2 linked regions of the Sinorhizobium fredii USDA 257 genome follow. The protein of the gene in region 1 interacts with the protein of each later gene in a pairwise test. Links are inferred from orthologs where the notes say so. Each region holds a gene or a part of one and is shown on either strand. Other genes may lie near its edges. The genes, in order: accC and ribD.

The links.
Region 2: the proteins of accC (region 1) and ribD interact in binary tests that used the Escherichia coli proteins (3 or more experiments, as listed by UniProt). The link is inferred for Sinorhizobium fredii USDA 257 from one-to-one orthologs.

The regions. Positions count from the first base shown.
Region 1 is NC_018000.1:3,526,060-3,531,985, forward strand. Bases 3,051-5,926 are described here. They hold accC (acetyl-CoA carboxylase biotin carboxylase subunit), read right to left. Parts: upstream 5,223-5,926; coding sequence 3,879-5,222; downstream 3,051-3,878. Other genes in these bases: aat (leucyl/phenylalanyl-tRNA--protein transferase), read right to left, coding at 3,255-3,869; accB (acetyl-CoA carboxylase biotin carboxyl carrier protein), read right to left, coding at 5,235-5,714; aroQ (type II 3-dehydroquinate dehydratase), read right to left, coding at 5,738-5,926. Also shown: Asp-tRNA(Asn)/Glu-tRNA(Gln) amidotransferase subunit GatB, read left to right, coding at 1-1,022; USDA257_RS16290 (GNAT family N-acetyltransferase), read left to right, coding at 1,019-1,522; USDA257_RS16295 (GNAT family N-acetyltransferase), read left to right, coding at 1,627-2,085; USDA257_RS16300 (NADH:ubiquinone oxidoreductase subunit NDUFA12), read left to right, coding at 2,193-2,588. UniProt on the Escherichia coli protein: This protein is a component of the acetyl coenzyme A carboxylase complex; first, biotin carboxylase catalyzes the carboxylation of the carrier protein and then the transcarboxylase transfers the carboxyl group to form malonyl-CoA.
Region 2 is NC_018000.1:970,767-986,335, forward strand. The notes cover bases 5,127-8,107. They hold ribD (bifunctional diaminohydroxyphosphoribosylaminopyrimidine deaminase/5-amino-6-(5-phosphoribosylamino)uracil reductase RibD), read left to right. Parts: upstream 5,127-6,055; coding sequence 6,056-7,159; downstream 7,160-8,107. Other genes in these bases: glyA (serine hydroxymethyltransferase), read left to right, coding at 5,127-5,548; nrdR (transcriptional regulator NrdR), read left to right, coding at 5,561-6,034; USDA257_RS04550 (riboflavin synthase), read left to right, coding at 7,144-7,764; USDA257_RS37580 (molybdopterin cofactor-binding domain-containing protein), read right to left, coding at 8,029-8,107. Outside these bases: USDA257_RS04510 (RDD family protein), read right to left, coding at 1-37; hemB (porphobilinogen synthase), read right to left, coding at 115-1,128; USDA257_RS04520 (DUF6163 family protein), read left to right, coding at 1,313-1,750; transcriptional regulator LdtR, read left to right, coding at 1,881-2,393; USDA257_RS04530 (L,D-transpeptidase family protein), read left to right, coding at 2,742-4,070; more of glyA, read left to right, coding at 4,253-5,126; more of USDA257_RS37580, read right to left, coding at 8,108-8,262; USDA257_RS04560 (hypothetical protein), read right to left, coding at 8,436-8,786; USDA257_RS04565 (GNAT family N-acetyltransferase), read right to left, coding at 9,116-9,652; USDA257_RS04570 (cupin domain-containing protein), read right to left, coding at 9,655-10,218; ribH (6,7-dimethyl-8-ribityllumazine synthase), read left to right, coding at 10,465-10,926; transcription antitermination factor NusB, read left to right, coding at 10,923-11,405; USDA257_RS04585 (MFS transporter), read left to right, coding at 11,412-12,641; USDA257_RS04590 (sodium-translocating pyrophosphatase), read left to right, coding at 12,841-14,976; USDA257_RS04595 (outer membrane protein assembly factor BamE), read right to left, coding at 15,047-15,556. UniProt on the Escherichia coli protein: Converts 2,5-diamino-6-(ribosylamino)-4(3h)-pyrimidinone 5'-phosphate into 5-amino-6-(ribosylamino)-2,4(1h,3h)-pyrimidinedione 5'-phosphate.

The sequences.
Region 1 (5,926 bases):
CCTCCATGTCCTATGTCGATCTCAACCGCTCGGGCGTGGCGCTCATGGAGATCGTCTCCAAGCCGGACCTGCGCTCGTCGGACGAGGCAAAAGCGTACCTCACCAAGCTGCGCTCGATCCTGCGCTATCTCGGCACCTGCGACGGCAACATGGACGAGGGCTCGATGCGGGCCGACGTCAACGTCTCGGTGCGCCGTCCGGGCGAGCCCTTCGGCACGCGCTGCGAGATCAAGAACGTCAATTCGATCCGCTTCGTCGGCCAGGCGATCGAATACGAGGCCCGCCGCCAGATCGCGATTCTCGAGGATGGCGGCACGATCGATCAGGAGACCCGGCTCTTCGACCCGAACAAGGGCGAGACACGCTCGATGCGCTCCAAGGAAGATGCGCACGACTACCGCTACTTCCCCGATCCGGACCTGCTGCCGCTCGAGTTCGACGACGCCTTTGTAGAGGCGCTCAAAGCCGATCTTCCGGAACTGCCGGACGACAAGAAGGAACGCTTCGTCCGCGATCTCGGGCTGTCGGTCTATGACGCCTCCGTGCTTGTTTCGGAAAAGGCGATTGCCGATTATTTCGAGGCGGTCGCCGAGGGGCGCGACGGCAAGATTGCCGCGAACTGGGTAATCAACGACCTGCTGGGTGCGTTGAACAAAGCCGGCAAAGCCATTGAAGAGACTCCGGTTTCGCCGGCCCAGCTCGGCGGCATCATCGACCTCATCAAGGCGGAGACGATCTCCGGCAAGCTCGCCAAGGATCTCTTCGAAATCCTGTGGAACGAAGGCGGCGACCCGGCGGAAATCGTCGAGAGCCGCGGCATGAAGCAGGTCACCGACACCGGGGCGATCGAGAAGGCCGTCGATGAGATCATCGCCGCCAACCCGGATCAGGTGGAGAAGGCCAAGGCAAAACCGTCGCTCGCCGGCTGGTTCGTCGGCCAGGTGATGAAGGCGACCGGCGGCAAGGCAAACCCGCAGGCGGTGCAGGCTCTCGTCAGGTCCAAGCTCGGCATCGAAGAGTGACGGAGTTCTTCGTCCGGACGGCAAGCGAGCGCGACCTAGAAAAGGTACGCGCTCTGCTCACCGAGACCTGGCATGCGACCTATGACAGCCTTTATGGCGTCGACAAGGTCGACGAACTGACGGCCAGGTGGCATTCCATAGAGGCTCTCAGAGCTCGGCTGCAGCGCAAGAGGGCCGAATTCGTCGTCGCGGACAATGGCGGCGAGATCGCCGGCATGGGCTTTGCGGCCATGTCGGAGACACTCCCGAAGACCGTCATCCTTCATCAGCTCTACGTCTTGCCGAAATACCAACGGCAGGGGATCGGCCGCGACATGTTCGCCGAACTCGAAACCTGCTTTCCGGATGCAGAGCGCATGCGGCTTGAGGTCGAGCCGGAAAATCTGCATGCGCTCGCCTTTTATCGGGCGCACGGGTTTTCGGAAGTTGACAGGACGTCCAGTTGCGGGGAGGACGGATCCGGCATTCCGGCGCTTGTTCTTGAGAAACGTCTTCCTTGATCTGTACATCTGATGCTGGGACTCCTCACACGCTGTCACAATAGCTTCGCCTCGGGGTGGTTGATGCGATAACTCAGATATCTGCACGCTGGGGCATCACAGTAATGGAAATAGAGATCCGCAAAGCCGAGCGCGAAGACTTGCCAGCCATAATCGGACTTTTCGCGGATGATCTTCTTGGCGGTCACGGCGACACGACCGAACCTGAAGCCTTTGGCGTCTATCTGTCCGCCTTCGAGAAGATCACCGCCTCGGCGCATCAGACGCTCTTCGTCGCCTGCATAGGCGACGAAGTCGTCGGTACTTTCCAGACGGCAGTTTCGACGTCGCTTCCCGGGCGCGGCAGTTCCAGCCTGGTGATCGAAGCCGTGCAGACGAGGGAGGACATGCGCGGCCGTGGCATCGGGGCGCGGATGATCCGCCACGCGATTGCCGAAGCGCGGGAAAGGGGTGCGGCGAAAGTGCGGCTCACCTCCAATGCGGTTCGGGTCGACGCGCATCGCTTCTACGAACGCCTCGGTTTCGAACGCAGTCATTTCGGCTTCAAGACGCAGGTGAAATGACCGCCGGTCCGGTTGAACCACTGGACAAGGCATGAGGGGCGCGGCATAAGCGGGTGCGAGATTTTTATATCCGGCTGGCTCCCATCGGTCGGTAAAGGACGATGCCCATGAAGCTCCTGCTGCAGATATTCACCTGGTGGAACGGACAGACGATCGGTACGCGCTTTCACACCTGGCGCCATGGCCAGCGTGTCGGCGAAGACGAATTCGGCAACGTCTACTACCAGGGCGGCAAGGATTCCGAGGGCCGCACGCGGCGCTGGGTGATCTACAACGGCCCGGCCGAGGCCTCCGCCATTCCTGCCGGTTGGCACGGGTGGATGCATCACCGCACCGATATTTCTCCCGCCGACGAAAAATACGTCGCGCGCGAATGGCAGCAGTCGCATCGCTCGAACCCGACCGGCACGCCCAATGCCTACCGCCCGAAAGGTTCGCTGGCCAATGCAGGCCTGCGCCCGCGCGTGACCGGCGACTACGACGCGTGGACGCCGCGCTCCTGATAGGTGCTGACGAAGGCGGTCCGACCCGCCGCTCCGGTCTCAACTTATGGATCGATCATGGCGCAGCCACATTTCGGGTTTAGCGCCTGAAGGGCTATCCAGAACAAACAGCATCGCAGGGGATTGGCGGGAATGGCAGGTTTCTGTCTGCGGAATTTGATGGGCCGGACGGCCCGGCATACGGGCCTTGCGTTTCTCCTGGCTCTGCCTTTGATTTCCACCGTCGAACCGGCACGCGCGACGCGTCTCTCCAACGCCGTCGCCGTCTTTTCCGGTATCGACAAGATCACCGGCCGCATCACCACCTTCGACGTCTATATCGGCGAGACGGTTCAGTTTGGCGCCCTGCAGGTGACCCCGCACGTCTGCTATAGCCGCGACGAGACTGAGGCGCCGAAGACCACCACCTTCGTGGATGTCGACGAGATCACGCTCGACCGCAAGATCCGCCGCATCTTCACCGGCTGGATGTTCGCCGACAGTCCCGGCCTCAACGCGGTCGAGCATCCCGTCTATGATGTCTGGCTGCAGTCCTGCAAGCCGACTTCCGACGTTCCGCCCCCGGATACGGCGGCGAAGCAATAGGCCGCCGTCCCGCACAAGCAGAGGACACAGCAGGTCAATGTGCGATTGAAAAGTCGCAGGGGCTGCAGGCGGGCATCCCGACTAAAATTCAAGATTCGGCGAGGCGATCGCCCTGGCAAGCAACAGGTCATACTCGGCCTTCGGCACGTCGACAGCGCCGAAGGCTTTCAGGTGCTCCGTCGTAAACTGCGTATCGAGGAGCTGGAAGTGCCGGGCACGAAGCCGCTCGACGAGATGGACCAGACAGATTTTCGAGGCATCGGTGCGCAGCGAAAACATGCTCTCGCCGAAGAAGGCTGCCCCGAGCGAGACGCCGTAGAGGCCACCGACGAGCCTGTCGTCCTCCCAGGCCTCGACGCTGTGCGCATAGCCCATGTGATGCAATGCCGCGTAGAGCGAGCGGATCTTGCCGTTGATCCAGGTGGTCGGACGACCGGGTGCGGGCTTCGCGCATCCCTCGACAACCGCTTCGAAGGCTGTATCGAAGCGGATCTCGAAAGGACGCTTGCGAATTCTCTTGGCCAGGCTGTGGGAGACGTGAAATCGATCCAGCGGAATGACGCCGCGGATTTCCGGCTCGACCCAGAAGAGCTCCGGATCGTCGGCCGAGTCAGCCATCGGAAAGAGACCGATGGAATAGGCGCGCAACAACATGTCCGGGGTGATTTCCGGTTGTTTGCTGCGCGATCCTTTCAATCTCTTACCCTATGCGGACGTTGCGGCCAGATGGTGCTCCAGCCAGTGGATATCGTAATCACCATTGGCGATATCCTGATTGTTTATCAGTTCCTGGAAAAGCGGCAACGTCGTCTTGATGCCATCGATGACAAATTCGTCGAGCACACGGCGCAGCCGCATCATGCATTCGACGCGCGTCCGCCCGTGGACAATCAGCTTGCCAATCAGGCTGTCATAATAGGGGGGAATCCGATAGCCCTGATAGGCGCCGCTATCGACGCGCACGCCGAGGCCGCCGGGCGCGTGGAAATGCGTGATCGTGCCCGGGGAGGGCACGAAAGTGCGCGGATCCTCGGCATTGATGCGGCATTCGATGGCATGACCGGAGAAGACGACGTCTTCCTGCTTGACCGATAGGCCACCGCCCGATGCTACGCGGATCTGCTCGTGCACCAGGTCGATGCCGGTGATAGCTTCGGTGATCGGATGCTCGACCTGCAGGCGCGTGTTCATTTCGATGAAATAGAACTCGCCCTCCTCGTAGAGGAACTCGATCGTGCCGGCGCCGCGATACTTCATCTTCTTCATCGCGTCGGCGCAGACCTGACCGATCTTCATGCGCTGCTCGACGTTGAGAGCCGGGGAATTCGCTTCCTCCCAGACCTTCTGGTGGCGGCGCTGCAGCGAGCAGTCGCGTTCGCCGAGATGGATGGCATTGCCTTCGCCGTCGCCGACGATCTGGATTTCGATATGACGCGGCTTTCCGAGAAATTTCTCCATATAGACCGCGTCGTTGCCGAAGGCGGCCGCCGCCTCCGAGCGTGCCGTCGCGACGGCATGCTCGAGATCCTCTTCCGTTCTGGCGACCTTCATGCCGCGTCCGCCGCCGCCGGCCGTCGCTTTGATCAGGACTGGGAAGCCGATCTCGCGGGCAATCTTAAGAGCGTTCTCGGGCTTCACTTCGCCGTCGGAGCCGGGAACGACCGGAATGCCGAGCTCCTCCGCGGTCTTCTTGGCGGTGATCTTGTCGCCCATCAGACGGATGTGCTCGGCCGTCGGGCCGATGAAGGTGATGCCGTGCGCCTCGAGGATATCCGCGAACTTGGCGTTTTCCGAAAGGAAGCCGTAACCCGGATGCACCGCATCAGCGCCGGTGATCTCACAGGCAGCGACGATCTGATGGATGTTCAGATAGCTTTCGCGGGATGGCGGCGGACCGATGCAGACGCTCTCGTCGGCCAACCGGACATGCATGGCGTCGCTGTCTGCGGTCGAATGCACGGCCACGGTCGCGATGCCGAGTTCCTTGCAGGCGCGCAGCACGCGCAGAGCGATTTCGCCGCGATTGGCAATGAGGATTTTCGAGATCATCGCCATCGTGCCTTATTCGATCACGATCAGAGGTTCGCCATATTCGACCGGAGCGGCGTCTTGCACGAGAATTTCCGTCACCTTGCCGGAGCGGGGAGCCGGGATCTGGTTCATCGTCTTCATGGCCTCGATGATCAGAATCGTCTGGCCTTCCTTGACCGTCGCGCCGACCTCGATGAACGGGCGGGCGCCCGGGGCCGGGGAGAGATAAGCCGTGCCGACCATCGGCGCCGTCACCGCGTTCTTCGTATTGTGGCCACCTTCGAGAGTCGCGGCGGGTGCGGCGACCGGCGCAGGTGCCGCGGACATTGCCGGATGCATCTGGTAGGTGGGCATTGCGTGCATGGGCATCGCAACAGGCGTGCCGTTCCGCGAAACGCGGATGCGCAGATCGTCCTGTTCCACTTCGATCTCGGTCAGGTCGGTATCCTTGAGGATATTGGCGAGATCGCGGATCAGCGCCTGATCGATACCCGGTTTCTTGTCAGCCATGGGATATGAGCCTCGTGTACTTCTTATTTCGACGTGTTTGTCAGGTTCTTTAGCGCATGCAGCGCCAGAATGTAACTCTGCGCACCGAAGCCGCAGATCACGCCCTTGACGGCCGGCGCAATCATCGACTTGTGGCGGAATTCCTCGCGCGCATGGATGTTGGAAAGATGCAGTTCCACGACCGGAACCGCGATCGCGCGAATGGCATCGTG
Region 2 (15,569 bases), 2.6 Mb from region 1 along the record:
GGCTCGGAAGTCGGAGTTCTTGGTTGTGCATGCTCATGTCAGCCTCGCGTCGTTTCGATCACATATGGGGACCGAATTCGTCAAAACAATGCGTCTCTCGCGCGAACCGGCCGCTCACCGCTTCGCCAGGATCTTAGCCACCTCGACGGCGAAATAGCTGAGGATGCCGTCGCAGCCGGCTCGCTTGAAGGAGAGCAGCGTCTCGAGCATGACGCGCTCGCCGTCGATCCAGCCGTTGGCGGCCGCCGCCTTGATCTGCGTGTATTCGCCCGAGACCTGATAGGCGAAGACCGGCAGGCCGAAGGCTTCCTTCATCCGCCAGCAGATGTCGAGATACGGCAGGCCCGGTTTCACCATCAGCATGTCGGCGCCTTCCTCGACGTCGAGCGCGGCGTCGCGGATCGCTTCGGTGCCGTTGGCCGGATCTATATAGTAGGTCTTCTTGTCGCCCTTCAGCAGCCCGCCGGTGCCGATCGCCTCGCGATAGGGGCCGTAGAAGGCGGAGGCGAACTTCGTCGCATAGGACATGATGCCGACATTATGGTGGCCGCTGGCATCGAGCGCCTCGCGGATCGCGCCGATCCGCCCGTCCATCATCTCGGAAGGCGCAATGATGTCGGAGCCGGCATCCGCCTGGACGACTGCGGCGCGCGCCACCGCTTCCACCGTCTCGTCGTTGACGATCTCGCCATCGCGCAGGATGCCGTCATGGCCGTGGCTGGTGAAGGGGTCAAGCGCCACGTCGGTAATGACGCCGATATTCGGAACGGCTTTTTTGATCGCTTGCGTCGCCTGGTTGATGAGATTGTCGGCGGCAAGGCTGTTCGAGCCGGTCTGGTCGCGGAGCGCCATCTCGATATTCGGGAAGGTGGCGACGGCGGGAATGCCGAGGTCGGCCGCCTCCTTGACCGCCTCGACGGCCCTGTCGATGCTCATGCGGTTGACGCCGGGCATTGCTTCGATAGGCTGAGCGATGCCTTTGCCCGGCACGATGAAGATCGGCCAGATCAGGTCGTCCACGGCGAGCCGGTTCTCCTGCACCAAGCGGCGTGTCCAGTCCGCCTTGCGGTTGCGGCGCATGCGACGGTGCCCGGTGATCCTGTCCACAAGATTTGTGCTGTCGTTCATCGCGCCCGCGTCCTTCTTCCTTCATCTGCGTCGGTCAAAGGCGGTTTATCACGCGCCTCGGCAGATTGAAAACCGCATCACGCGATGAGGGGCTGCGGCATTTCCTCTCCGCGCGCAGCGGCTCGGGCGCGTGCTCTTGATTTGCGGCTGGTGGATTGCCGGCACTCGGCCTATCTTGCCGGCCATGCTTCACGATTCTGCTCATGTGCCGAAGCCATCGCTCACCGAAGTGCTGTTCGGCTGGTTCCTGCGCCTGGTCTCGGCCTCCTGCTTCTGGTTCGCGCTGAATTACTGGGCGATGCTGATCGGTTTTTCCCACGGCGGCGCCGGGCGTTTCGATCTGCTGGCAGCGGAGTGGCGCGCTGCGGCAACGGCGCTCGCCGTCCTCTATCCGGTCGCCGCCATTGGGCTCTGGTTGCTCGTCTCCTGGGGGCCGGTTGTCTGGGTGCTTGCGGCCGCGATCGAAGTCGCCATGGTCGAGTTCTATCCGGGCATGCTCGGTGCCCGTCCGCTGCTCCTCGTGCTCCATGGATCGGTCGCCGTCACCTTCGTACTTTTCCGTGCGGCGATCTTCTGGCAGCGCCTGCGCCAGGCGCGGCAGGTAAGAGTTGATTCACCCTGAGACAGTGTCGACGGATAGTAAGTACATGTTAAGGCTGCGGTTTAAGTAGAATTTTATACGTATTCGATAGGGTCTCACTCAAGGCGGGAAGACAAAGAAACACCGCCAAACGAAACAGTGAGGCACGAAAATGAACACGAAGATGAAGCCGCAGGTAGCTGCTCCCCGGGACCCGCAGGAAGAGACGATCCGTGGTCTCTATATGGAATCCCTTCACCTTGTCGAGCGTCTGCATCGCCGTCTGCTCGACGTCATCAAGGACGAATTCGACCGGCAGGGCCGCAGCGATGTCAACGCCGTTCAGGCGCTGCTGCTCTTCAACATCGGCAATTCAGAACTGACCGCCGGCGAACTTCGCTCCCGCGGCTACTATCTCGGTTCGAACGTCTCCTACAACGTCAAGAAGCTCGTCGATCTTGGCCTCATCAACCATCAGCGCTCCCGCATCGACCGTCGTTCGGTCCGCATCAGTCTGACGGAAGAAGGCCAGGAGATTGCCGAGACCGTCGCCAAGCTCTACGAGCGCCATGTCGGCTCGATCCATAAGGTCGGCGGCATCGGTTCGGATGAGTTCACCCAGATGAACAAGCTCCTGCAGCGCCTAGACCGCTTCTGGAACGACAGCATCATGTATCGCCTCTAAGTAAGGCGTACGCATCTCCAGCCTCAAGGGTCGGGCGCAATCCCTGCGTGTCCGACCTTTGCTGGTTTTCTCCATCGAGTTGTCGTCCAAGCCCTCGCCGCTCTATCCGCCCGGGTAGGCCGAGACACGAATTGGCCATATTACTATGACAGCGACGCTACCATGCGGCAGGTGCGCAATTGCGTCTGTGGCGGCGATTCGTTTCGTGGCCCGCCTGCCGATTGGCTCTCGCTCGCACGATCGTGAAAGCAACTTGAGAGCCGGGTGGGCACGCGGGTTTACCTTTGTTAACCACGTTTGTGCTAGGGCTCGGGCAGCGCGCGTATTGGCGCATTTGATGGTGGGACTATGTCGAAAAAGAACGGAATTGATGCTTTCTCGCGCCGCGCGTTTCTGCGCTCGGCCGCAACGCTCGGTGCCGCCGCATGGGCAGGCGCCGCCAGTGCCCAGGACGCACTGGGCGAACTCATCAATTCGCCGCGTCGCGGCTCCTGGGATGACCAGTTCGATGCCAAGGCCTCGCGCACCGCGACAGCAGTTCTTTCCAATACACCGGTTTTCGGCCCTCAGACGATCAGCCATGTGCAGCAGGCAATCTTCGATTACCAGCAGATCGTCGCCGGCGGCGGCTGGCCCCAGGTTCCGCAGACCGGTGTAAGGCTCGAGCTTGGCGTCACCGATCCCTCCGTCCAGCAGCTGCGTCAGCGCCTGATGGTCTCCGGCGACCTGCCGCGGTCCGCCGGTATTTCCTCTTCCTTCGATTCCTACGTCGACGGCGCGATCAAGCGCTTCCAGGCCCGCCACGGTCTGCCGGCGGACGGCGTGATCGGCGAATATACGTTCAAGGCACTGAACGTCGACGCCGCGACGCGGCTGGCCCAACTCGAGACCAACCTTGTGCGGCTTCAGTCGATGTCGGGCGATCTCGGCCGCCGCTATGTCATGGTCAACATTCCCGCCGCCTATATCGAGGCGGTAGAGAACGGCCGCGTCGTGTTGCGTCATGCCGCTGTCGTCGGCAAGATCGACCGCCAGTCGCCGATCCTCAATTCGAAGATCTACGAGGTCATCCTCAATCCCTACTGGACCGCGCCGCGCTCGATCGTCCAGAAGGACATCATGCCGCTGATGCGCAAGGACCCGACCTATCTCGAGCGCAACGCCATCCGCCTCTTCGACGGAAGCGGCAACGAAGTGTCGCCTGAAACGGTCGACTGGAATGCCGAAAAGGCGCCGAATCTGATGTTCCGGCAGGATCCCGGCAAGATCAACGCCATGTCCTCGACGAAGATCAACTTCCACAATGAGCATGCGGTCTACATGCACGACACGCCGCAGCAAGGCCTGTTCAACAAGCTGATGCGCTTCGAATCGTCGGGCTGTGTGCGCGTGCAGAACGTCCGCGACCTCTCGAACTGGCTGCTCAAGGAGACGCCCGGCTGGTCGCGCCAGCAGATCGAGGCGACCATCAAGACGGGCGTCAACACGCCGATCAAGCTTGCCGAAGAGGTGCCGGTCTATTTCACCTACGTCACCGCCTGGTCGGCGAAGGATCGCGTCGTCCAGTTCCGCGACGATATTTATCAGCGCGACGGCGCCGCGGAACTGGCCCTGCAGACGACGACCGGAGTCGAGCAATCGCCCGGCCCCATCGACGCCGACGCCTTGCCGCAATAAGCAAAAGTGCCGTATTTTTCGATCAAGGCCGCGTATTCCAGGATGCGCGGCTTTTTCATGTCTACTCGGCCGCGATATATGGGCGCGGCGGATGGTGGAAATGGCGCAAACCGCACAGCGGATATTGCTCTCGGCGTGCGAGGAAGCTAAAGAACAGCCACCCTTGAGAGGAGCCTCGCGCGATGCTTGCACAGACCAATGACGCCTTCTTCACCCGCTCTCTCGCCGACAGCGATCCGGAAATCTTCGGTGCGATCGAGAAGGAGCTGGGTCGCCAGCGCCATGAGATCGAGCTGATCGCCTCCGAGAACATCGTGTCCCGTGCCGTGCTCGAAGCCCAGGGCTCGATCATGACTAACAAATATGCCGAGGGTTACCCGGGCAAGCGCTATTACGGCGGCTGCCAATATGTCGACATCGCCGAGGAACTGGCGATCGACCGTGCCAAGAAGCTCTTCGGCGTCAATTTCGCCAACGTGCAGCCGAACTCCGGTTCGCAGATGAACCAGGCGGTGTTCCTGGCGCTCCTGCAGCCGGGCGATACCTTCATGGGCCTCGACCTCAATTCCGGCGGCCACCTGACCCACGGCTCCCCGGTGAACATGTCGGGCAAGTGGTTCAACGTCGTTTCCTACGGTGTGCGCGAAGACGATCACCTGCTCGACATGGACGATGTCGTCGAGAAGGCCCGCAAGCACAAGCCCAAGCTGATCATCGCCGGCGGCACCGCCTATTCGCGCATCTGGGACTGGAAGCGTTTCCGTGAGATCGCCGATGAAGTCGGCGCCTGGCTCATGGTCGATATGGCCCACATTGCCGGCCTTGTCGCCGGTGGCCAGCATCCGTCGCCGTTCCCGCATTGCCATGTCGCGACGACCACGACGCACAAGTCGCTGCGCGGCCCCCGTGGCGGTATGATCCTCACCAATGACGAGGATATCGCCAAGAAGATCAATTCGGCAGTCTTCCCAGGCCTCCAGGGCGGTCCGCTGATGCATGTGATCGCTGCCAAAGCCGTTGCGTTTGGCGAGGCGTTGCAGCCCTCTTTCAAGGACTATGCGGCCCAGATCGTCAAGAATGCCCGCACCCTTGCCGAAACGCTGAAGGCCAACGGCCTCGACATCGTTTCCGGCGGCACCGACAACCACCTGATGCTGGTCGATCTGCGCAAGAAGTACGCCACCGGCAAGCGCGCGGAGGCGGCGCTTGGCCGCGCCTACATCACCTGCAACAAGAACGGCATTCCCTTCGATCCGGAAAAGCCTTTCGTCACCTCCGGTGTTCGCCTCGGCGCACCGGCCGGCACGACGCGCGGCTTCAAGGAGGCGGAATTCAAGGAAATCGGCGAGCTGATCGTCGAGGTGCTCGATGGTCTGAAGGCGGCCAACTCCGACGAGGGCAATGCGGCCGTCGAAACCGCCGTTCGCGAAAAGGTGGTGAAGCTCACCGACCGTTTCCCGATGTACGGCTACATGTGATCGGAAGGTTGCATGCGCTGCCCCTATTGCAGTTCCGAAGACAGTCAAGTGAAGGATTCCCGTCCGGCTGAGGACGGGAATGCCATTCGCCGCCGCCGCATCTGCCCTGATTGCGGCGGCCGCTTCACGACCTTCGAGCGGGTGCAGTTGCGTGAGCTGATGATTATCAAGAAGACCGGTCGGAAGGTGCCCTTCGACCGGGACAAGCTCTTGCGCTCCTTCGAGATCGCCCTGCGCAAGCGCCCGGTCGATCGTGACCGTATCGAGCGGGCGGTGTCTGGTATCGTCCGCCGCCTGGAAAGCTCCGGCGAGACGGAGATTCCCTCGGAGGAAATCGGCCTACAGGTGCTTGAGGCCCTGAAGAGCCTCGACGATGTCGCCTTCGTGCGATACGCCTCCGTCTATCGGGATTTTTCCCACGCCGAGGATTTCGAGAAGGTCATTGCCGAGATCAGCGCCAAGATCGCGCGCGATCCCAGCGAATAGCTCTAGTTAGCGGAGGAGCGCATGGGCGGGCCGACGCGTGAGGACGAGAGATTCATGGCGGCGGCATTGCGCCTCGCCCGCCGCAATCTCGGTCTGACCTCCACCAATCCCTCCGTCGGCTGTCTTGTCGTCAAGGACGGAACGATTGTCGGCCGAGCGGTGACGGCGCCAAGCGGACGCCCGCATGCGGAATCGCAGGCTCTTGCCGACGCAGGTGAGAAGGCGAGGGGGGCGACCGTCTATGTCACCCTCGAACCCTGTTCGCATCATGGCAAGACGCCGCCCTGTGCCGACGCGCTTATCGCCTCGGGCGTCGCCCGCGTCGTCGTTTGCCTTCTGGACCCAGACGAGCGCGTGGCCGGTCGCGGGGTCGTGATGCTCCGCGACGCCGGCATCGGAGTCGACATCGGTGTCCTTCGCGACGAGGGCGAGAGGGTGCTGGAAGCTTATCTTATGCGCCAGCGGATGAAGCGGCCGCATGTCACCCTCAAGCTCGCCGTCTCGGCCGACGGCATGATCGGACGAAAGGGTGAAGGGCAGCTGAGGATCACCGGTGCGGTCTCGCGCGCCCAGGTCCAGGTGCTGCGTGCCGAGACGGATGCCATCCTCGTCGGGGCCGGTACGGCAAATGCCGACGATCCGGAACTCACCGTTCGGTTACCTGGGCTTGAAGCGCGTTCGCCAATCCGTATCGTCCTTGATCGACGTCTAGACTTGACGGTCGAATCGAAGCTCGTCCGCTCGGCCGGTGCGGTCCCATTGATCGCCGTCGCAGATTCGGTGCTCGATCGGGCCGCAACAGCGAGGCGCAGCGCGCTGGAAGAAGCCGGCGTCGAAGTGTTGAATGCCGATACCGTTGCCGATCTTTTGACGGCACTGGCCTCGCGCGGCATTTCCTCGCTTCTGGTCGAAGGCGGCGCGCGGGCGGCGCGCCAGTTTCTCGATGCGGGGCTGGTCGATCGAATTCTGCTGTACAACGGGCCGGCGACTATTGGCGCAGACGGCATCCGATCCCCATTTGGTCGGACGACCGTACCCGCCGGGTTTTCGCTCAAGCGTACGGCCCGTTACGGCGATGATATTTTCGACGATTACGAAAGAGATACCGGATGTTCACAGGCATAATCACCGATATCGGCACCGTGGAGAAGGTCACGGCGCTCCGGGAAGGCATCAAGCTTCGCGTCGCCACCAGCTATGATCCGAAGACGATCGACATGGGAGCCTCGATCGCCCATGCCGGGGTGTGCCTGACCGTAACGGGCCTGCCGGAGGCTGGCAGCAACGAGCGCTGGTTCGAAGTCGAGGCCTGGGAAGAGGCGTTGAGGCTGACGACCGTTTCCGGCTGGCAAGAGGGCACGCGCATCAATCTCGAGCGTTCGCTGAAGATCGGCGACGAGCTCGGCGGCCACATCGTTTCCGGCCATGTGGACGGCCAGGCGGAAATTCTCGCCGTCGACCCGGAAGGCGATGCGGTGCGCTTCCGGCTCCGCGCGCCGGAACATCTCGCCCGCTTTGTTGCGCCGAAGGGTTCCGTTGCGCTAGACGGCACTTCTCTGACCGTCAACCGGGTGGATGGCGCCGACTTCGACGTGCTGTTGATCCGCCATTCGCTCGAAGTCACCACCTGGGGTGAACGCCGGGCCGGCGACCACGTCAATTTCGAGGTCGATACCATGGCGCGCTATGCGGCCCGGCTCGCCGAGTTTCCCGTTTCCCAGGGAGAATGATGTCGATGGCGGCCGAAGGGTTTCGACGGCGGATGGCGGTATTTTGATCCTCTCCAGTCGGTGCGAAAGGTAACTAAGCGGTCAGTACATCCTCTATTCGGATCGGCAGGGTGCGCACGCGCTTGCCGGTCGCGTGGACGGCGCGTGGTAGGCCGGATAGGTGGCCGAGGCCACACGCATGCCGATCAGGAGACGACCGTCGCGCATGGAGCGCGGTTCGGAAGCCCGATGCGACCAACCGAAGCGCTCGGCGGCGAGGTCTTATCATTTCATCAGCGAGCGGCTGGAGAAGGGCTTGTTCTCGCTCTCATCGATCTCGGGTTCGTTCCGCCGCCGTAGTTCGACAGGATCGAGCCCGAGGGCGTAGGACAGTTCATCCAAGGCGCATTCGAGCGCGAAGATGCCACTCGCCTCGCCCGGTCCGCGCATATGGTTCGGCGTACCGATTTCGAGCTGCCGCAGTCTGTACTGCGTGCGCACGTTCGGGCAGGAATACATGTAGCCGCTAGCGCGAACTGCAGGCGAACTATACTTTGTCGATTGCGCTATTGAAACGCGCTTGGTGCAGTTGCAGTGGGCGAAATGCGGGGCGGCGTCCCCGATCGGGGACGCCGCCTTGAGGCGGGATGGGAAACCGCGCGGTTTCCCGTCCGGTACTGCTTTCGAGGAGGTCAGCGAACGTAGATTGTCAAACCACCGTCGGCGGCTTCCTCGGCGCCGGCGATGTTGTTCATCTCGACACGTTGCGCCTTCAGCTTGGATGCCAAGGGCTTGTTGGCATCGACTGCTGCGAGCAGGGCGGTGCGTTGTTCCGCCGTTGCCTCATCGATCCACATCCGGGTCTGGTTCTCCTGGTTCAACGTGTCGACGTCGACGACTCTGACATTGTCGCCCTTGAAGGCGCGAACGGTGTGGTCGATGTGACTCGGCCAGTTCATCTTGGCGTCCGTGGCATAGGTGATGCCGCCGAAGCTCAGTGTGGAGAGGGCGGCGATGACGGAAAAAGTCGCGATGCGGTTCATTGTCATGCTCCTTTGCTCGCGGTTGCGGCCCGGGCAGGCAATCGAACGCATGACTCGTTGCGATTGCTGAGCCGGTCGCGCGGCTCCGCTTTGGCCAGCACGGACCGTTTGCGGGTGGGGTCATCCGCAGCAAGTGGCGCTGGATTGTTTCGACTGGTTGGGGTGGCGTTTCCCCGTTGCTTCCGGTGTCGCGCCGTGCCAACGGTTACGAAACTGGGCCGGAATGTGGCCATTTCCGAGGCGTAAGTTCCTGAAAAATAGTTAAAAATCGTTCATGTTCGCGGATGCCAACAAGCCCGGCAAAATGGACGCCGGAGCCTGGCCTTGGCTCAGACTGCGCCCGTCGACCGGCGTTCGAACATGAGCATCGGTCTACCGTGATAGGTCGTGCGCCGGAATTCCCTAAAACCATACTTGAGCGCGACCCGGATCGAAGCCTCATTGCCGGGTTCGATGATGCAGGTCTTTCTAAGGGCGGGAAACTCGCGATCGCCCCAGGCGAGTGCGGCGGAGACCGCCTCCGTCGCAAAGCCGCGGCCATGGCACTTCGGCGAAAGTGCCCAGCCCATCTCCATCGTTCCCTCGAGCGATGGTGTGATCTCGCGGTGGGGATCATGGAATCCGGCCTCGCCGATGAACGCACCGCCGTCCTTCTCCTGGATCGCAAAGAAGCCGAAGCCGAAATAGTGCCACATCCCCACCTGGCGCAAGAACCGCGTCCAGGACTGTTCGCGCGTGTAGGGCACGCCACCCACGTGACGCGTCACTTCCCCGTCCGCGAAGAGTGCGCTGTAGCAGGGAAAATCGTCGCGCCGATAGGGGCGCAAGAGAAGCCGCTCGGTCTCGATTACGGGCACACGATGCATTTTCACTCCGGTTTGGCTGATGGGGCCGGTTTGGCTGATGGAGAAGGTGAAGTTAGGTCCTGAGCGCAGCCCGGCTCACCATCCCAATAGTCGGTTGCCGATTGAGGCCGGCCGATAAAGTCGAACGAAGCCTCGCGCGTGTCGGACCGCCGGGTTCTGGCCAGGAACTTGCCGGAGTCCGGATATTCGCAAATCTCGGTCGAGGCCATGGTCGATATCGACAGATACTTGAGCGGCAACGTTCCTGTGTTGATCAGGTGATGCGCCGTTTCAGGACCGCCAGCCGGTGCGCCGAGCACGTCGCCGGGCCCGACGGCATAGCGTTCGCCGCCGAAGCGGTATGTGCCCTCTCCCTCGAGAATGATGAACAATTCCTCCTCGACATGGTGGTTGTGAAAGGGGCAGCCGGATTTGCCCGGCGGCACCTCGCCATAGCTGATGCCGAGGTCTTTCAGGCCGAGAAGCGCACCGAACGAGGCGTCGCGCGATTCGAAGAACGAGCCGCGGCGCCAGTGGTCGAGGCCGAGCTGGTCGAGACTGACGATCGGTTTGCGGATTTCCGTCATGGCTTTCCTCCCGGCCGTGGCGGCCCTTCCGCAGCGTGAACAGCTTCACCTTGCAGAATCGGCCGCAATATACTTGAGGTTTTAAAGCTAGTATATGCCGGAACCGTCACCGGAGCAGCCTGAGGCGGAAGATGGCGCGGCAAATGGCCTCCGCATGCAGGAATTTGCTTGCCATTCTGCGCAGGCCGTGGTTTGACCGCCGCCTGCGCTGGCCGAGGCCGGCCCATATTTCAAGACAGGTGATCCATGGCGAATACCAAGCCGGTCCGCATCCTGATTGTGGAAGCGCGCTTCTATGACGATATGGCCGACGCAATGCTCGACGGGGCTAAGCATGCGCTCGACGCAGCCGGCGCGACCTATGATATCGTTACGGTTCCGGGCGCCCTGGAAATTCCCGCGGCACTGGCCATGGCGCTCGATGGTGCCGACGAAGGCGGAACCGACTACGACGGCTTCGTTGCGCTCGGCATGGTGATTCGCGGCGAGACCTATCATTTCGACATCGTGGCGAACGAGTCGGCGCGTGCTTTGATGGATCTCGCCGTGAGCGAGAGCCTGGCGCTCGGCAACGGCATCCTGACGGTGGAGAATGAGGAACAGGCGTGGGCGCGTGCCCGTCGCTCGGAGGGCGACAAGGGCGGCTTTGCCGCGCGTGCCGCGCTCACCATGATCGAACTGAAGAACAAGCTGAGTAAAGAACAGTGACGAACACCCCCTCGGATCAGCCGCTGAAGCAGGTCAACCAGCGTGGCGCCGCGCGCCTTGCGGCCGTTCAGGCCCTCTACCAGATGGAAGTCGGCGGAACCGGCGTGCTCGAGATCGTTGCCGAGTTCGAGGCGCATCGTCTTGGCCAGGAACTGGACGGCGAGACCTATCTCAAGGCGGACGCCTCCTGGTTCCGCTCGATCGTCTCCGGCGTCGTGCGCGACCAGCGCAAGCTCGACCCGTTGATCGGATACGCGCTTCAGGACGATTGGGCGCTTTCGCGACTCGATTCCACCGTCCGCGCCATCCTGCGCGCCGGCACTTTCGAACTGCTCGAGCGCAGGGACGTACCGGTTCCGGTGATCGTTACCGAATATGTCGAGATCGCCAAGGCCTTCTTCGAGGACGAGGAGCCGAAGCTCGTCAACGCTGTCCTCGACCGCATCGCCAAGCAGATCCGCGGCGAGCAGCGGACATAGCCCCTCATGCTTGTTGCGGCCGGGGACGACATCGGAACGGTTCTTCGCGAGGCCCGCCGCAACGTCCTTCTGCTGACTGTCGCCCAGGCGCTGCTCGGCGTCGTCGGGCCGATCAGCTTCGCCGTCGGCGGTATTGCGGGCCATCAATTGCTCGGCGACGACAAGTCGCTCGCGACCGCGCCGCTGACCGCATTCAATGTCGGAATGGCGCTTGGCGTCATCTTGGTGGCGATCCTGTCGCGATCGATTGGACGGCGCTTTGCCTTCATGGCTGGCGCGACGGTTGCCATGATCGGCGGCATGATCACGGCGGCCGCTCTTTTCCAGGCGAGTTTCTGGCTTTTTGCAGCCGGTCTGGCTATTCTCGGGTCCTCGAGCGGTTTCACCCAGAAGCTGCGTTTCGCCGCCGCGGATGCGTCGCCGTCCTTCTACAAAGCATCGGCAATTTCCTGGATTCTCGGCGGCGGCATCGTCTCGGCGGTCCTTGGTCCTCAGATCGTCATCTTGGCCGGCGACTTCTTCGCACCCGTATGGTTCGCCGGTGCCTTCGTCGCGCTGATACCCGTCTGCCTCTTCGCCCTTTTCTTCTTTATCCCCCTGCGGCTCCCGGAAGCCACGAAGGCGTCATCCGCAGAAGCGGGTCTACCCGCCCGTTCGCTCCGCGAGATCGCCGGCAGCCAGCGCTTTCTGACCGGGATGGTCTGCGGCATCTCCTCCTATGCGCTGATGACCTTCATGATGACCGGCGCCCCGGTCGCCATGGTCGTCGGCTGCGGTTTTTCGAGCGATCTCGCGACGCTTGGGATCCAATGGCACGTGCTTGCCATGTTCGCTCCGAGCTTCGCCACAGGTTGGCTGATAACCCGCTTCGGCGCGGAGCGCGTCGTCGCCTGCGGGCTCATGTTGCTCATGGGCTGTGCGGCCGTCGCCCATCTTGGCTTGGCGCTCTGGAACTTCTGGGGCGCTCTCGTTCTCCTCGGGCTCGGCTGGAACTTCGGCTTCATCGGCGCGACTTCAATCGTCGCCCAGAGCTACCGACCGCATGAGGCGGACAAGGTCCAGGGCTTCCACGACGTGGTGCTGTTTTCGACTGTTGCCGTCTCGTCCTTCGCCTCCGGCAAGGTTCTGGCCGCCTACGGCTGGGACATGCTCAACGCGGTCATCTGGCCGGTGGCGGGCCTCTGCCTTTTGCTCCTCGTCCTCCTGATGCGTTCGAGCAAGAGAGCGGCCGCCTGAAGCCACGCTCGCTTCCTGAAAGCCTGACCCTCAGAGGCCGGCATGCCGGCAATTTCAGGGGCTTGACGATCCACCATCGCAACCGCACTCTGGCCGCGCCGTGGGGGCATGCCGCTTGAGGAGGGGCATGCGATTCGCGGGACAGAGGGGCCGGCGGCAGGGAGTTGAGGCCGCGGGTTTAAACGGAGGAAAGTGCGAAATGACCATATTGTTGGGCGTTATCGCATGCGGGTTGCTTTCGGTGGCCTATGCCATCTGGGCGACACAGTCGGTGATGGCCGCCGACCAGGGGAATGCCCGCATGCAGGAGATCGCAGGTTTTATCAGAGAGGGGGCGCAGGCCTACCTCACGCGTCAGTACACAACCATTGCCATCGTCGGTGTCGTCGTATTCTTCGCTGCATGGGTTTTGCTTTCGGGTGCGGCCGCCATTGGATTCTTGATCGGCGCGGTGCTCTCGGGCGCGGCCGGCTTCATCGGCATGCATGTTTCGGTCAGGGCCAATGTCCGCACGGCCCAGGCCGCATCGGTCAGCCTCGCCTCCGGTCTCGATATCGCCTTCAAATCCGGTGCGATCACCGGTCTTCTGGTGGCAGGCCTCGCGCTCCTGGGCGTCTCGGTCTACTACTTCATTCTCACCGTCGGCCTCGGCCATGGACCGGCCGAACGCGAGGTCATCGATGCGCTTGTCGCACTCGGCTTCGGCGCCTCGCTGATCTCGATCTTCGCCCGCCTCGGCGGCGGCATCTTTACCAAGGGTGCCGATGTCGGCGGTGACCTCGTCGGCAAGGTGGAAGCCGGAATTCCGGAAGACGATCCGCGCAACCCGGCGACGATCGCCGACAATGTCGGCGACAATGTCGGCGACTGCGCCGGCATGGCCGCGGACCTCTTCGAGACCTATGCGGTCTCCGTGGTGGCAACCATGGTCCTCGCATCGATCTTCTTCGCCGGCGCGCCGATCCTCGCGACCGTCATGGTCTACCCACTGGCGATCTGCGCCGCTTGCATCATCACCTCGATCATCGGCACGTTCTTCGTTAAGCTGGGCACCAACGGCTCGATCATGGGCGCGCTCTATCGAGGCCTGATCGTCACGGGCGTGTTGTCGATCTTCGGTCTTGGCGCAGCGACGTCGTTGACGATCGGCTGGGGTTCGATCGGAACCGTTGCAGGGCAGGACGTCACCGGTTGGGCCCTGTTTCTTTGCGGCATCATCGGCCTCGTCGTCACCGCGCTCATCGTCGTGATCACCGAATACTATACGGGCACCAACAAGCGGCCGGTGAACTCGATCGCTCAGGCCTCGGTGACCGGCCACGGCACCAACGTGATCCAGGGCCTCGCCGTCTCGCTCGAATCGACCGCCTTGCCGGCGATCGTCATCGTCGGCGGCATCATCACGACCTATCAGCTCGCCGGTCTTTTCGGCACCGCGATCGCCGTCACCGCCATGTTGGGCCTCGCCGGCATGATCGTCGCCCTCGATGCCTTCGGCCCGGTCACCGACAATGCCGGCGGCATTGCCGAAATGTCGCACCTGCCGCCCGAGGTGCGCAAGTCGACCGACGCTCTGGATGCAGTGGGCAATACGACGAAGGCTGTGACCAAAGGCTACGCTATCGGCTCTGCGGGGCTCGGTGCATTGGTGCTGTTTGCGGCCTATTCGAACGACCTCACCTATTTCGCCGCGAATGGCGACAAGCACCCCTACTTCGCCGACGTGGGAACGATCTCGTTCGATCTCTCGAACCCCTATGTCGTCGCCGGCCTGATCTTCGGCGGTCTCATTCCCTATCTCTTCGGCGGCATTGCCATGACCGCCGTCGGAAGGGCTGGCGGCGCCGTCGTCGAGGAAGTGCGCCGACAGTTCAAGGAAAAGCCGGGCATCATGGAAGGCAAGGACCGGCCGGACTATGGCCGTGCCGTCGACATGCTGACCAAGGCGGCGATCCGCGAGATGATCATTCCCTCGCTCTTGCCGGTTCTCGCACCCATCGTCGTCTATTTCGGCGTGCTGCTGATTTCCGGCTCGAAGGCCTCGGCCTTCGCGGCACTCGGCGCCTCGTTGCTCGGCGTCATCGTCAACGGGCTTTTCGTGGCGATTTCGATGACCTCGGGCGGCGGGGCATGGGACAATGCGAAGAAAAGCTTCGAGGACGGTTTCGTCGACAAGAACGGCACGCGCCACATGAAAGGCTCGGAGGCGCACAAGGCGTCGGTCACCGGCGACACGGTCGGCGATCCTTACAAGGATACGGCTGGTCCGGCCGTCAATCCGGCAATCAAGATCACCAATATCGTGGCCCTGTTGCTGCTCGCCGTGCTCGCCTGACGCTACGCCCCTTCAACAGAAAAGCCCGCGGAACTCGGTTCCGCGGGCTTTGTTGTGAAAAGGCATTTCGTCAGTTGTTGCCGAAGTTCTTGAACAGGTTGCGCGCCGCAGCCTGTCCGGCACCGGGGCCGGTCAAGAGCTGGCCGAGGAAGCTCGTTTCCTTGCCGCCGGTCGGCGTCGTCCGCGTCAGCATGTCGAACACCTTGCCGTCCTTCATCGTATAGTGGGCAAGTTGGCTGACGACGCCCTCCTTGTCGAAATAGACGGCGAGGATCGACTGGTCGATCAGCTTCGGCTTCATGAAGGCGACCGGGCGCTTGCGCTTCTGCGAGATGTAGTAGAACACCTCGTTGTCGAACGTCGCGGTGGTCGATGGGGTGCCGAGCGACAGCATGACCTGTTCGCGGCTCGATCCGACGGGAACGAGGTTCAACGTTTCCTGATCGACGACATAGCCCTGGTGCAGGACTTCGCCGACATCCATTGCCTGGCAGCCGGCAAGCGCTGTAGTGCATAGGGAAGCCACGATCACGGCACGGCCAAGAACTTTCAGGTTTGTTGTCAGATACCGCTTCGTCAACGACTGCTCCCCT